DNA from 2 places in the Massilia luteola genome. Region 2 is predicted to be linked to the other one. Evidence: riboswitches for the same ligand, from Rfam matches in the RefSeq annotation. Region 2 holds a riboswitch; the other holds the start of a gene.
What was found. Region 2 has a riboswitch for thiamine pyrophosphate ahead of U9J41_RS01020 (TonB-dependent siderophore receptor). Riboswitches for the same ligand answer to the same signal wherever they lie in the genome.
Positions count from the first base shown of each region.

Region 1: it holds a riboswitch for thiamine pyrophosphate, as region 2 does, so the genes downstream of both, U9J41_RS21050 (D-amino acid dehydrogenase) here and U9J41_RS01020 (TonB-dependent siderophore receptor) in region 2, are expected to answer to the same signal.

Region 1 is NZ_JAXOFN010000023.1:25,410-31,188, forward strand. It holds gene U9J41_RS21030 (NAD(P)/FAD-dependent oxidoreductase) at 1-189, opposite strand, end outside; gene U9J41_RS21035 (hypothetical protein) at 269-796, opposite strand; gene U9J41_RS21040 (hypothetical protein) at 975-1,643, shown strand; gene U9J41_RS21045 (hypothetical protein) at 1,710-1,841, shown strand; TPP riboswitch at 1,970-2,075, shown strand; gene U9J41_RS21050 (D-amino acid dehydrogenase) at 2,195-3,457, shown strand; gene U9J41_RS21055 (hypothetical protein) at 3,539-3,781, shown strand; gene U9J41_RS21060 (hypothetical protein) at 3,806-4,195, opposite strand; gene U9J41_RS21065 (DEAD/DEAH box helicase) at 4,352-5,608, shown strand.
Region 2 is NZ_JAXOFN010000001.1:213,495-219,273, forward strand. It holds gene pnuC (nicotinamide riboside transporter PnuC) at 1-529, shown strand, start outside; gene U9J41_RS01015 (ATP-binding protein) at 529-1,077, shown strand; gene U9J41_RS01020 (TonB-dependent siderophore receptor) at 1,219-3,327, opposite strand; TPP riboswitch at 3,413-3,512, opposite strand; gene U9J41_RS01025 (DUF535 family protein) at 3,563-4,519, opposite strand; gene U9J41_RS01030 (glutathione S-transferase) at 4,770-5,477, shown strand; gene U9J41_RS01035 (MFS transporter) at 5,456-5,779, opposite strand, start outside.

The sequences.
Region 1 (5,779 bases), on a different contig from region 2:
CTGGTACGACAGGCCTTCCTGGTGGATGTCCAGCGTGCCGGCCGCCACTTCGTGCAGCGACGGCTTCCACACGTGGTACAGCCGGCTGTCGACCAGCGTCACCTTGCCTGGCCCCAGTTTGCGGCCCAGTTTGCAAGCCAGTTCCAGTCCGCCCGCCCCGCCGCCCACGATCACGATATCGCCCTGCAAGCCTGCCTCCGTCGGTCACGCCCGCTGCCGGGCTCACGCGGACAGTCTACTACGGGGCGGCGCAACGCCCCGTCACGGATCAGTCGTGGCCGTGGCCGTGGCCGTGACCATGGCCGTTGCCGTTGCCGTTGCCGTGGCCATGTCCTTCATCGTGGCCGCGGCCGTGCTCCCGGTCCTCGTGGCGGCCGTGGCCGCCGCCGTCGCGGTATTCCACGCGCTCGACGACGCGCACGTCGCGCGGTCCGCCGCGGTGTCCTTCGCGATACCCGCCGAAATGCTCACGGTAGCGCGGCACATAGGTGTTCGTGTACCACTCGTCGCGCACGAACAGGACCGGGCGGCCGCACGCGCCGTAACGGCCGCAGTAACGCGCCCAGTGCCTGCGGTGGCCCGGCGGCACGCGCAGGTAGATCGGTTCGGCCACGTATTGCGGCGCCGGCGTGATGATCACCGGTTGCGGCGCATACAGGACGGGGCGCGGCGCGAAGTCGCCGATGTCGACCCGGCCATAGAAGCCGGGCTGGCCGACGCTGATGGACACATTCGTCTGGGCCAGGGCCGGGAGAGCGGCGGCGCACAGCGCCACGCCGAAGATCAGGGATTTCATAGGATGACCTCTTTGTAATGTTTGGGTCGAGTTTATCAAACGAAATGTTACGTACAATTCGTTGCAACACATGCTTACATTGTCGCCGGGCGGGATTACAACAGACCGGGCCGCAATATTTCTCTTGGAGCAAGTGCGCGGCTACAATCGCCGGCTCCAATCCACTGAAAGGTCATCGATGTTCGCGAAACAAACCGTGCTGGCGGCCGCCCTGCTGGCGGCGGGCGCCGCCAACGCGCAGGTCGGCGCAACGGCCGACCTCGGCACCACCGGCGTGGGCTTCCACGTCGTCGTGCCGATGGAAACCTATCTGAACGGCCGCTTCGGCGTCAACTATTTCCGCCACAACTTGACCAAGACGTCGAACCTCGTCGAGTACGACCTCAAGGGCAAGCTGCAGACGTTCGACCTCCTGTTCGACTGGTACCTGACCGAAGGCAGCAGCTTCCACCTGACCGGCGGCGTCCTCTACAACGGCAACAAGTTCGACGCCAAGGCCAGGCCGAACGGCGCCGGCGCCTTCACGCTGAACGGCCATACCTACTCGACGGCCGACGTCGGCCTCCTGACCGGCAGCATCGATTACCGCAAGGCCGCGCCCTACGTCGGCATCGGCTGGGGCAATGCGCTGGCCCCGTCCTCGCGCTGGACCAGCAACGTCGACCTCGGCGTGTTTTACCAGGGTAATCCGAACGTGCATCTGGCCAGCACGAGCTGCCCGACGTCGCTGACGGACTGCGTGGCGCTCATCAACGACATCGCCGCCGAGCAACTGCACCTGCGCGACGACGTGGACTCGTTCAAGGTCTATCCGGTCGTGCGCGCGAGCATCGGCTACCGCTTCTGAGCGTCCTCCAGCGGCGCGCCGTCTCCCGTGCGGGTCGGCTAGGATGAGGCCAAAGGAGAGAGCGCCATGAAACCCCATCGTGCCTGCCATCGCCTGCTGCTCCTGGCCTGCCTCACGCTGGTGGCCTGCCAGGACCGGCGCGAACCGGTGAAGCCCACCGTCGCGCTGGCCCCGGCCACGGCCGTCATCCCGGCCTGAGCCGCGCGCCGCGCAGCCTGCCGCCGTCCGGCCGCATTCGCGCGCCGGCGCCGCCGCGCATCCATCGCCTCGCTTGCTCGTCCACTTTGCCGCCGCGCCGCGGACCGGTTAGAATTCTCCCTGCCATAAGGCAACGCTAGGGGTCCTGCAGCCGCAACCGCGGCCCGCGGGTGAGAAACACCCTCCGAACCTGATCTGGGTAATGCCAGCGAAGGGAAGCATGCGGATACCGGTCCCCGCGCCGGCGCCCGCCCTCCCTTGCCGGCGCCGCCCGTCACCACGACGCCAACGAGGAGCGGCATGCAACTTCCTGTTTCCAGAACCCACCCACGCCGTAGCGCGGCGGTGCGCCGATGAACGTGCTCGTCCTCGGCGCCGGCATCGTCGGGACCGCGACCGCCTGGTACCTGCGCGAGGCCGGCCACGACGTCACCGTGATCGAACGCCAGGGCGGCCCCGCGCAGGAGACGAGTTTCGCGAACGGCTGCCAGATCTCCGTGTCGCACGCCGAGCCCTGGGCCACACCCGCCGGCCTGCTCAAGGTCGTGCAGTCGCTGGGCCGGGAAGACGCGCCGCTGCTGTTCCGCCTGCATGCCGACCCGCTGCAATGGCGCTGGTGCCTGCAATTCGTGCGCGAGTGCGCACCCGGCCGCGTCGCCGCCAACCTGCGCCGTATCGTCGCCATGGCCGAGTACAGCCGCCGCAGCCTGCAGGCGCTGCGCGCGCGGACGGGCATCGACTACGACAGCCTCACGCGCGGCATCCTCCATTTCTACACGGACGACAAGGAATTCGAGCGCGCCCGCCGCGCGGCCGCCGCGATGCGCGACCTGGGCTGCCCGCGCATGACCGTGGACGCCGACGAGGTCGTGCGGATCGAACCGGCGCTGGCGCCCGTGCGCCGCCAGCTCGTGGGCGGCGACTTCACGGCCAGCGACGAATCCGGCGACGTGTACCGGTTCACGTCGCAACTGGCCGCGCGCGGCGCGGACGCCGGCATCCGCTTCCTGTACAACGCGACGGCGACGCGCCTGCTGGCCGGCGGCGAGCGCATCGACGGCGTGGAAATCATCGACGCCGAAGGCCGCCACCGGCAGCTGCACGCGGACGCCGTCGTCGTCGCGCTGGGCAGTTTTTCCGCGCACCTGCTCGCGCCGCTGGGGATCCGGCTGATGATCTATCCGGGCAAGGGGTATTCGGCCACGTATCCGGTGATCGATGCCGACGCCGCGCCGACCGTGTCGCTGACGGACGACGGCCACAAGCTCGTGTTCTCGCGCCTGGGCGCGCGCCTGCGCGTGGCCGGCACGTGCGAGTTGAACGGTTACACGCGCGACCTGAACCCCGTGCGCTGCGCGGCGATCACGCGGCGCGTCCGCGCGCTGTTCCCCGGCGCCTGCGACTACGACGCCGCCACGTACTGGGCGGGCCTGCGGCCGTTGACGCCATCGAACGTCCCGCTCATCGGCCGCACGCGCTTCGCGAACCTGTACCTGAACACGGGCCACGGCACGCTGGGCTGGACGATGGGATGCGGTTCGGGGCAGGCGATCGCGGACATCGTGTCGGGGCGGAGGCCGGACGTCGATTTCCCATTCGCCGGCGGCGGCGCGTGACAATCGGCGTGTTTTCGGGGGTGTCCGGGCTGCTACACTCGCGCCGGCAATGGATCGGACCCGGCGTGGAAAGACTTCGGCATGAAAAAGAATTTGGCAACCAAGTGGTGGATCGAGCTGCCGTGCTGCGTCTGCGCGGTCTTGATCGTGCAGGGATGGCTGCAGGCCGCCGGCGTGGACGACTCGGCGCTGCACGGCGGATTCTCGTTCGCCAGGCTGGCGGTCTGGGCGTGCTGCTTCTATGTGGTCGAGCGCATCATCAAGTTCGCGCTGTGGGCGATCGTGCTGGCCATTGCGCCTGGCAAGGCCGGCGATATGCCTTAGGCGCCGGACGACGCACCGGCGGCATCAATACGTCCAGCCGACCCGGAACCACGCCTCCAGCCGCGGCGCCAGCCAGAACCAGTTCACCGGGAACGCCGCCGCGGCAAGGAAGAACGCGGCACCGGACAGGCCGTCGGCGGGCCTGCCCGTTTCCCCGAAACGTCGCCTGAGAACGAAGCCGGCGAGGCCGGCAATGCCGCCGACGCACGCCGTCACGACGAGGACGAATCCCCACGCGGACACCCGGCTCGACATGACGAGCGCGAAAGGCAGGACCACCGCAAGCGCACCGAGGCCGGCGCTCGCAACCGCCAACACGAGGGCCGCGGCCGTGCGGCCTCGCGCCCGGCATACGGCCCGGATAGCCATCGGGATGCCCAGGCACGAGAACCCGAGCAGCATTCCAAGAAACACGAGTAATAAAATCAAGCCCATCGGCCTTGTCGCAACGGAAGTCCACGAAGGCGCAGTGTACGTGCGCGTTGCACTCACGACAAGTGGACACCCGCCGTGACCCTAGGTTGGGCGACAGGTTACACTGTCGCCTTTTCCAAGACTGCCTCCGCCACCATGTCGTTCGCTTCGCTCGGCCTGATCGACCAGATCACGCGCACCCTCGCCTCGCTGTCCTACCACACGCCCACCGCCGTCCAGTCGCAGGCGATTCCCGCCGTGCTGGCCGGACGCGACGTCATGGCCGCCGCCCAGACGGGCACCGGCAAGACGGCCGGCTTCGCCCTGCCCCTGCTGCAGCGCCTCGTGCTGGATGGCGTGCAGGTCGCCGCCAATTCGGTGCGCGCCCTGATCCTCGTGCCGACGCGCGAACTGGCCGAGCAGGTGCACGAGAGCGTGCGCGCCTACGGGGCCGGGCTGCCGCTGCGCACGATGGTGGCGTACGGCGGCATCAGCATCAATCCGCAGATGATGCGGCTGCGTAAGGGCGTCGACGTGCTCGTCGCCACGCCCGGCCGCCTGCTCGACCTGCAGCGCCAGAACGCCGTGCGCTTCAACCAGGTGCAGACGCTCGTGCTGGACGAGGCCGACCGCATGCTCGACCTCGGGTTCTCGCGCGACATCGACAACCTGCTCGCGCTGCTGCCCAGGCGGCGCCAGACCTTGCTGTTCTCCGCGACGTTTTCCGACCCGATCCGGCTGCTGGCGACGAAGCTGCTGGTCGACCCCGTCGGCATCGAGGCATCGCCGCGCAACACGACGGTGAAGGCGATCCGCCAGTGGATCGTCCCCGTCGACAAGAAGCGCAAGCCGGAGCTGTTCCTGCACCTGCTCGAGCGCCATGGCTGGTCGCAGGTGCTCGCGTTCGTGAAGACGCGCAAGGGGGTCGACCAGCTCGTCGACCTGCTGGCCGCGCAAGGCGTCGGCGCCGATTCGATCCACGGCGACAAGCCGCAGCCCGCGCGCCTGCGCGCGCTCGAGCGCTTCAAGGCGGGCGAGGTGCGGGTGCTGGTCGCCACCGACGTCGCCGCGCGCGGCCTCGACATCGAGGAGCTGCCCGTCGTCGTCAACGTCGACCTGCCGATCGTGGCGGAAGACTATGTGCACCGCACCGGCCGTACCGGCCGCGCGGGCGCGTCGGGCGACGCCGTGTCGCTCGTGTGCGCGGACGAAGTCCAGCAACTGGCCGCCATCGAGGCGCTGACGAAGCAGCCCTTGCAGCGCAAGGAGGAAGCGGGCTTCGAGCCCGAGCACCGCGTGCCGCAGACGACTGCGAGCGGCGAGATCGTCAAGAAGCCGAAGAAACCCAAGAAGCCGAAGAACGGCAACAAGGACGCACCCGTCGTGCAGGAAGACGTGCGCTTCCGCCGCTGATGCGGCGCCAGGGGCTGTCAGGCTGACACGAGGTAAAAAGCGCAATTTCCGGGATCATGAGCACGTCGCGCCCCGGCTGGACGCCCCCCCTTGGCGTGACCCGGTTATGCGCGGGCGGCCTTTCGAACTTGGGTTCCCGCCTCCGCGGGAACGACGTAATAAATTATGCCG
Region 2 (5,779 bases):
CCACTGGGGCTGGTTCTTCGCCATCGTGTCGTCGGCCACGTACGGCGTCGTGTTCTTCGACGCCCGCCTGTACGGCGACGCCGGCCTGCAGGGCGTGTTCATCGCGGCCTCGGTCTGGGGCTGGTGGCAGTGGCTGCGCGGGGCCGAGGGCAAGCCGCTGCCCGTGACGCGTCTTGCGCGCGCGGGCTGGATCGCGGCGCTGGCCGGCTGGGCGCTCGGCTTCGTCGTGCTGTCGGCGTTCCTGAAGGCGTACACGGACACCGACGTGCCGCACATGGACGGCTTCCTGACGGCCGGCAGCCTGCTGGGCCAGCTGCTGACGGCGAAAAAGAAGATCGAGAACTGGCACACGTGGATCGTCGTCGACGTGCTGTACGTGGGCCTGTACGTGTACAAGGGCCTGCACCTGACGGCGATCCTGTACGCCGTGTTCGTCGTGCTGGCCGTGCTGGGCCTGCGCGCCTGGACGGCGGCCGCGCGCGCGGATGCGGCGCCGCACGGCGGCGTGCCGGTCGCCGAGGGCGCGTGATGGCGCCGCGGCGGATCGCCCTGCTGGGCGCGGAATCGACCGGCAAGTCGACATTGGCCGCCGCGCTGGCACGACGCTACGGCACGTTATGGGTGCCGGAATACCTGCGCGAATTCGTCGAGGTCAACGCCCGCGTGCCGCGCGAGGACGACCAGGGCGGCATCGCCCGCACGCAGCGCGAACGCGAGCTGCTGCTCGCGCGCGACGCGCGCGTGCGCGACTTCCTGTTCGTCGACACGACGCCGCTGATGACGGCCGTGTACAGCCGCATCTACTGGGGCCGCGTGCCGCCCGACCTGCTGGCCCTGGAAGCGGCGCACGATTATGCGTGGACGCTCGTCGCGGCGCCCGACCTGCCGTGGGTGCCGGACGGGCTGCAGCGCGAGTCGGAAGAGGTGCGCCAGCGCGTGCATGCGCAGTTGCTGGCCGTGCTCGATGAGCGCCGCATTCCGTTCACGTTGTTGACGGGGGAGCTGGAGGAGCGGTTGCGGCAGGTGGAAGCGTTGATCGGTTGCCCACCGGTCGTTCCCGCGCAGGCGGGAACCTAATCTCTGCCCACCTGGATACAAACTTGAGCCCCAGCCTGCGCGGGGGCGACGTCGGTTGAGAATCGAACCGCGCCTGCTTCCGCGACTTCGTACCGACACTTGGGCCCACGCCTGCGCGGGGGCGACGGGTCGCAGGTCAGCTTAGAAATCGAACTGCGCCGACATGCGGAACGTGCGCGGTGCGCCCGGCAGCAGGTAGCCGCCCAGTTCCGGCGTCACGTCGCGCCAGTAGAACTTGTCGAACAGGTTCTCGGCCCGTGCACGCAAGGTGACGTTCGTCGCGCCCCATTTCACGCCATACGACGCGCCCACGCCGAACACGTGGTAGTCCGGCACGAACACCGTGTTCTCGACGTCGAACGCCTTCCTGCCCGAATATTGCCACGTGCCGTCCAGCTTCAGGCCCGGAACCGCTGCCACCGCGTACTGCACCCACGCCGTCGACTTGAACGCGGGGACGTCCGTCACGCGCTTGCCGTCGATGCCCGCCTGGCCCGTGCCTTCCTGGCGCGTGTTCAGCGCCATCAGCGACAGGCTCCAGTCCAGCGCGGGCGTGGCCTTGCCCTGCGCCGTCAGTTCGAGGCCGCGGTGCGTCTCTTTGCCGTTGCGGACGAACGTGTTGTTCGCATCCGTGTATTCCAGGCCCTGGCGGATCTGGAACAGCGCGGCCGACAGGTTGACGCCATTGTCCAGCGCGGCCTTGGCGCCGATCTCGACCTGGTGCGAACGCTGCGGCGCCAGCACCTGGTTCTCGTTCGCCGTCTGCATCGGGGCGACGCCGCCGTGCTGCAGGCCGTGGCTGACGGCGGCGTACACGTTCCACTCGCGCGCTGGGCTGAACACGAGGGCGACGTTCGGCAGCAGGAATGAATCGTCGCTGTGCGCGTCGCTGCGTTTCACGTCCACGTGGCGCAGGCCCGCGTGCACGGTCAGCTGGTTGGTCAGGCTCACGATGTCCTGCGCGAACAGGGCGCGTTCCTCGTCGCTGCGGCGCTCGGACACGGAGCCCGTCACGCGATCAGCGGCGACGTGCGGCGACACGAGCGGGTGCCACAGATTGCTGTAGCCGACGTAGTCGTACACGTAGTCGCCGAAGCTGTCGTGGCGCTCGGAATACGAGGTGCCGACGGTCAGCGCGTGGCGGATCGTGCCGGTCGCGAATTTACCTTGCACCTGCGCCTGCACGCCCCACGGCGACTTGCGCTCGCCCGTGCTCTGGTAGTCGTAGACGTCGTAGTCGCCGTTCGAGCAGTAGCCCGGATAGAAGCCCGCGCCCTCGTTGCTGCAGCCGTAAGGGAACGCGGTGAAGTCGTTGCGCTTGAACCAGTGCTTGTTGGCGGCCACGGTCGCGAGCCAGCCGGGGGCGAGCTTGTATTCGAAGCGCAGTCCGAGATTGCTGTCCTTGGTCGTGACGGGGCGCGTCCACGGCTGGTCGTTCAGCAGCATGTTGGGCGATACGCCGGTCGGCAGCACCTCGTTGCGGATCAGCTGGAAGCCGGGCGCCGTGATCTGGGCCTTGCGCTGGTAATCCATGTCCAGCTGCAGCAGCGCATCCGGCGTGATCTGCCAGTCGAAGGCGGCCGACACGAACTGGCGGTCGCCGTTGGCGCCGCGCACGTACGGGTGCAGGTCGGCGGCGGCCGCGTTGATGCGGTAGCCGAAGCGGCGGTCCTCGAAGCGGCCGCCGAGATCCACGGTGCCGTACAGCGTGCCGCGCTCGGAGACTTCCACCGTGGCGGAGCGCAGCGGCGCGGCAGTCGGACGCTTGGTCACGTAGTTGACGATGCCGCCAGGCGTGGCGATGCCGGCCGTCAGGCCCGCGAGGCCTTTCAGCACTTCGATGCGTTCCTTGTTCTCCAGCGGGATCTGGGTGTCGCCCGGGATCGCGAAGCCGTCCTTGCGGTAGCTGTAGTTGTTGTCCAGCGCGAAGCCGCGGATCGAGAATTGCTCGGCATAGCCGACGGCGTTGTAGGCGTCGGCCACGGACGCGTCGAAGCGCATCGCGTCGGTCGTGGAGCGGATCGACAGGTCCTGCATCTGCGTGCGGCCGATGGCGGTGATGGAGGCCGGGGTGTCGAACAGCGACGCCTCGCCGAAGCCGCCGACGCTGGCGCGGTCGACGGTGATGAAGCGGTTGCCCGTGACGACGACTTCGGCGACCGGGTGGGTGGTGTCCTGCGCCTGCGCGTTCGCGATGAAGGCTTGCGCGACGGCGCCGGCCAGGATGGTGTACTTCAAATGACGGTTCATGGTTTGCTCGTTTTCGCGCGCCGACGATGGGCGCGCTGCTTTTTCTTAAAAGCCGGAGCCAACGGGGGGAAGGGCAAACAAGGATGGGAACTGCGTTGCGCTTTCCTTCGCTGGCATTATCCAGATCAGGTACGAAGGGTATCTCTCACCCGGGAAGCGAACTCCCAGGACCCCTAGCGAAGGCGCGAGTGTAGCACACCGCGCCCTAATATGGTGCGTCTGTCAATGGCGCCGTTCAGGCCGGCTCGGGAATCGCCGCCGGATGCGCCACGTGCGCCCGCGCGTGCAGCAGGTGGCGCTGCACGATGGCACGTGAGGCTTCGCCGATGAGGCGCCAGTGCTCGCGCCGCAAGGCCGCGCGCTTGCGGTGCTTGGACGGCATCTCGGACAGCGGCTTGACGTAGAACGGCAGCGGGATCAGGTAGCCGTCGCGGCCGGGCATCTCTTCGCCGCCGAGGATTTTCCAGAAGCCGTCGTAGGCGTTGGCGAAGTGCTTTTCCGGGTCGGGATCGTAGGCGATATGCGCTTCGCTGCGGATGGCGACGACCTTGTCCATGCCGAGCGCCAGTGCGATGCCCTGCATGGCCGCGAAGCAGAAGAAGCTGGGCGAATTGTTCGGGAAGATGCGCTCGAACGCCTCGAACGCGGCGCCGGAATCGACCCAGCGGCCCTGGTTGCGTGCGATGAAGGCGACGACCGGCATGTCGACGCCCGCCATCCCGCCGTCGAGCCAGCTGAAGGACAGGCGGTGCAGGCATTTGCCGTCCGCGATCAGCGCGACGGTGAGGTCGCCTTCCGCATTGCTGCGCGACGCCATTTCGAGCTGGATCATGAAGCTGCTGCCTTCGGCCTCGTGCTGCCACAGGGGCAGGCAGCGCTGGCCGTAGACGGCTTCCAGATAGCCCTCGTTGAACGTCGATTCCTCGAAGCGGTAGTGGCTCAGCACGGCCTGCACGCGCTGGCGCGGGCTCAGGCCCTTGATCAGGTAGTCGCGGTGGCTGAGGTGGTGGAACGGGTCGTCGTTGGCCAGGCCCGCCACGTGCTTGCGGTAGACGCCGAGCCGGCACAGGGTGCGGTGGTCGCGGTAATAGGCCAGCACGCGCAGGCTGCGCGCGATGCACAGGACCCACGACGACAGGCTGTACTGGCGCCGGCGGGCCATCCAGTGTTTGGTCAGGTGAGCGAAAATCATGGTGCGCTCCGGGTACGGTATCGGTGGATTTATCTCGTCAGTTTTTTGCTAAACGGTAATTGATCGTTCAGCAGATCAAGATCGATGCCATCGATAACTCATTCCCCCCGTATTTCTTATTGTCTTCATGTCTCTCTTTGTTGATCTTTTGTCAGGCAAGTGCCAGACGCAAGACTAGCACGATTGCTGCGCCGAACATCGAAAAGCTGCTCAATAATTGAGTCAGACCGAACAAGTTGAGGAGCGTCGCATGGTGTATGAACTTTTTTACTGGCCGAGCATCCAGGGCCGCGGCGAATTCGTCCGCCTGGCGCTGGAAGAAGCGGGCGTGCAATACGTCGATGTGGCGCGCGGGCCGGGCGGCATGGCGCGCATGATGGCGGCGATGGACGGCGCCGACCATCCGTCGTTCGCGCCGCCGTTCCTGAAGGCGGGCGACGTGACGGTCGGGCAGACCGCCAACATCCTGATGTTCCTGGGTGAGCGCCACGGGCTGGCGCCGCAGGATGCGCAAGGTAGATACTGGGTGAGCCAGATCGAGCTGACGATCGCCGACATCGTGGCGGAAGCGCACGACACCCATCACCCGATCGCCACGTCACTGTATTTCGAGGACCAGCGCCCGGAGGCCAAGCGGCGCGCGGCCGACTTCATCGACACGCGCATCCCCAAGTTCTTCGACTGGTTCGAGAATATCCTGGCCCGGTCGGAGCCGAAGGACTATCTGCTGGGCGATGCGGTCACGTATGCCGACCTGGCGCTGTTCCAGCTCGTCGCCGGCCTGCGCTACGCCTTCCCGAAGGCGCTGGCGCGCATCGACGCGGGCTATCCGCTGCTGATGGCGCTGCACGACCGGGTGGCCGCGCGGCCGCGCATCGCGGCCTACCTGACATCGAAGCGGCGGCTGCCCTTCAACGAGGAAGGGATCTTCCGCCATTACGCGGAGCTGGACAAGTAATCGACGCGTTTGGCGCGTGCCGCCTCGTCCGGATGCGGTGCCGGGTCGCGCCGGTCCAGCCAGCCGGCCAGCGTGGTGAGCAGGAAAGCGCCGACGACGATCAGGCCGCCGATCCACGTCGTGTGCATCAGGCCGAGGTGCGCGACGATCAGGCCGCCGCCCCAGGCGCCGAGGGCGATGCCGACGTTGAACGCGGCGATGTTCAGGCCGGACGCCACGTCCACGGCGCGCGGCGCGTCGATCTCGGCGCGGCGCACGACGTAGACCTGCAGGCCCGGCACGTTGCCGAAGGCGACGGCGCC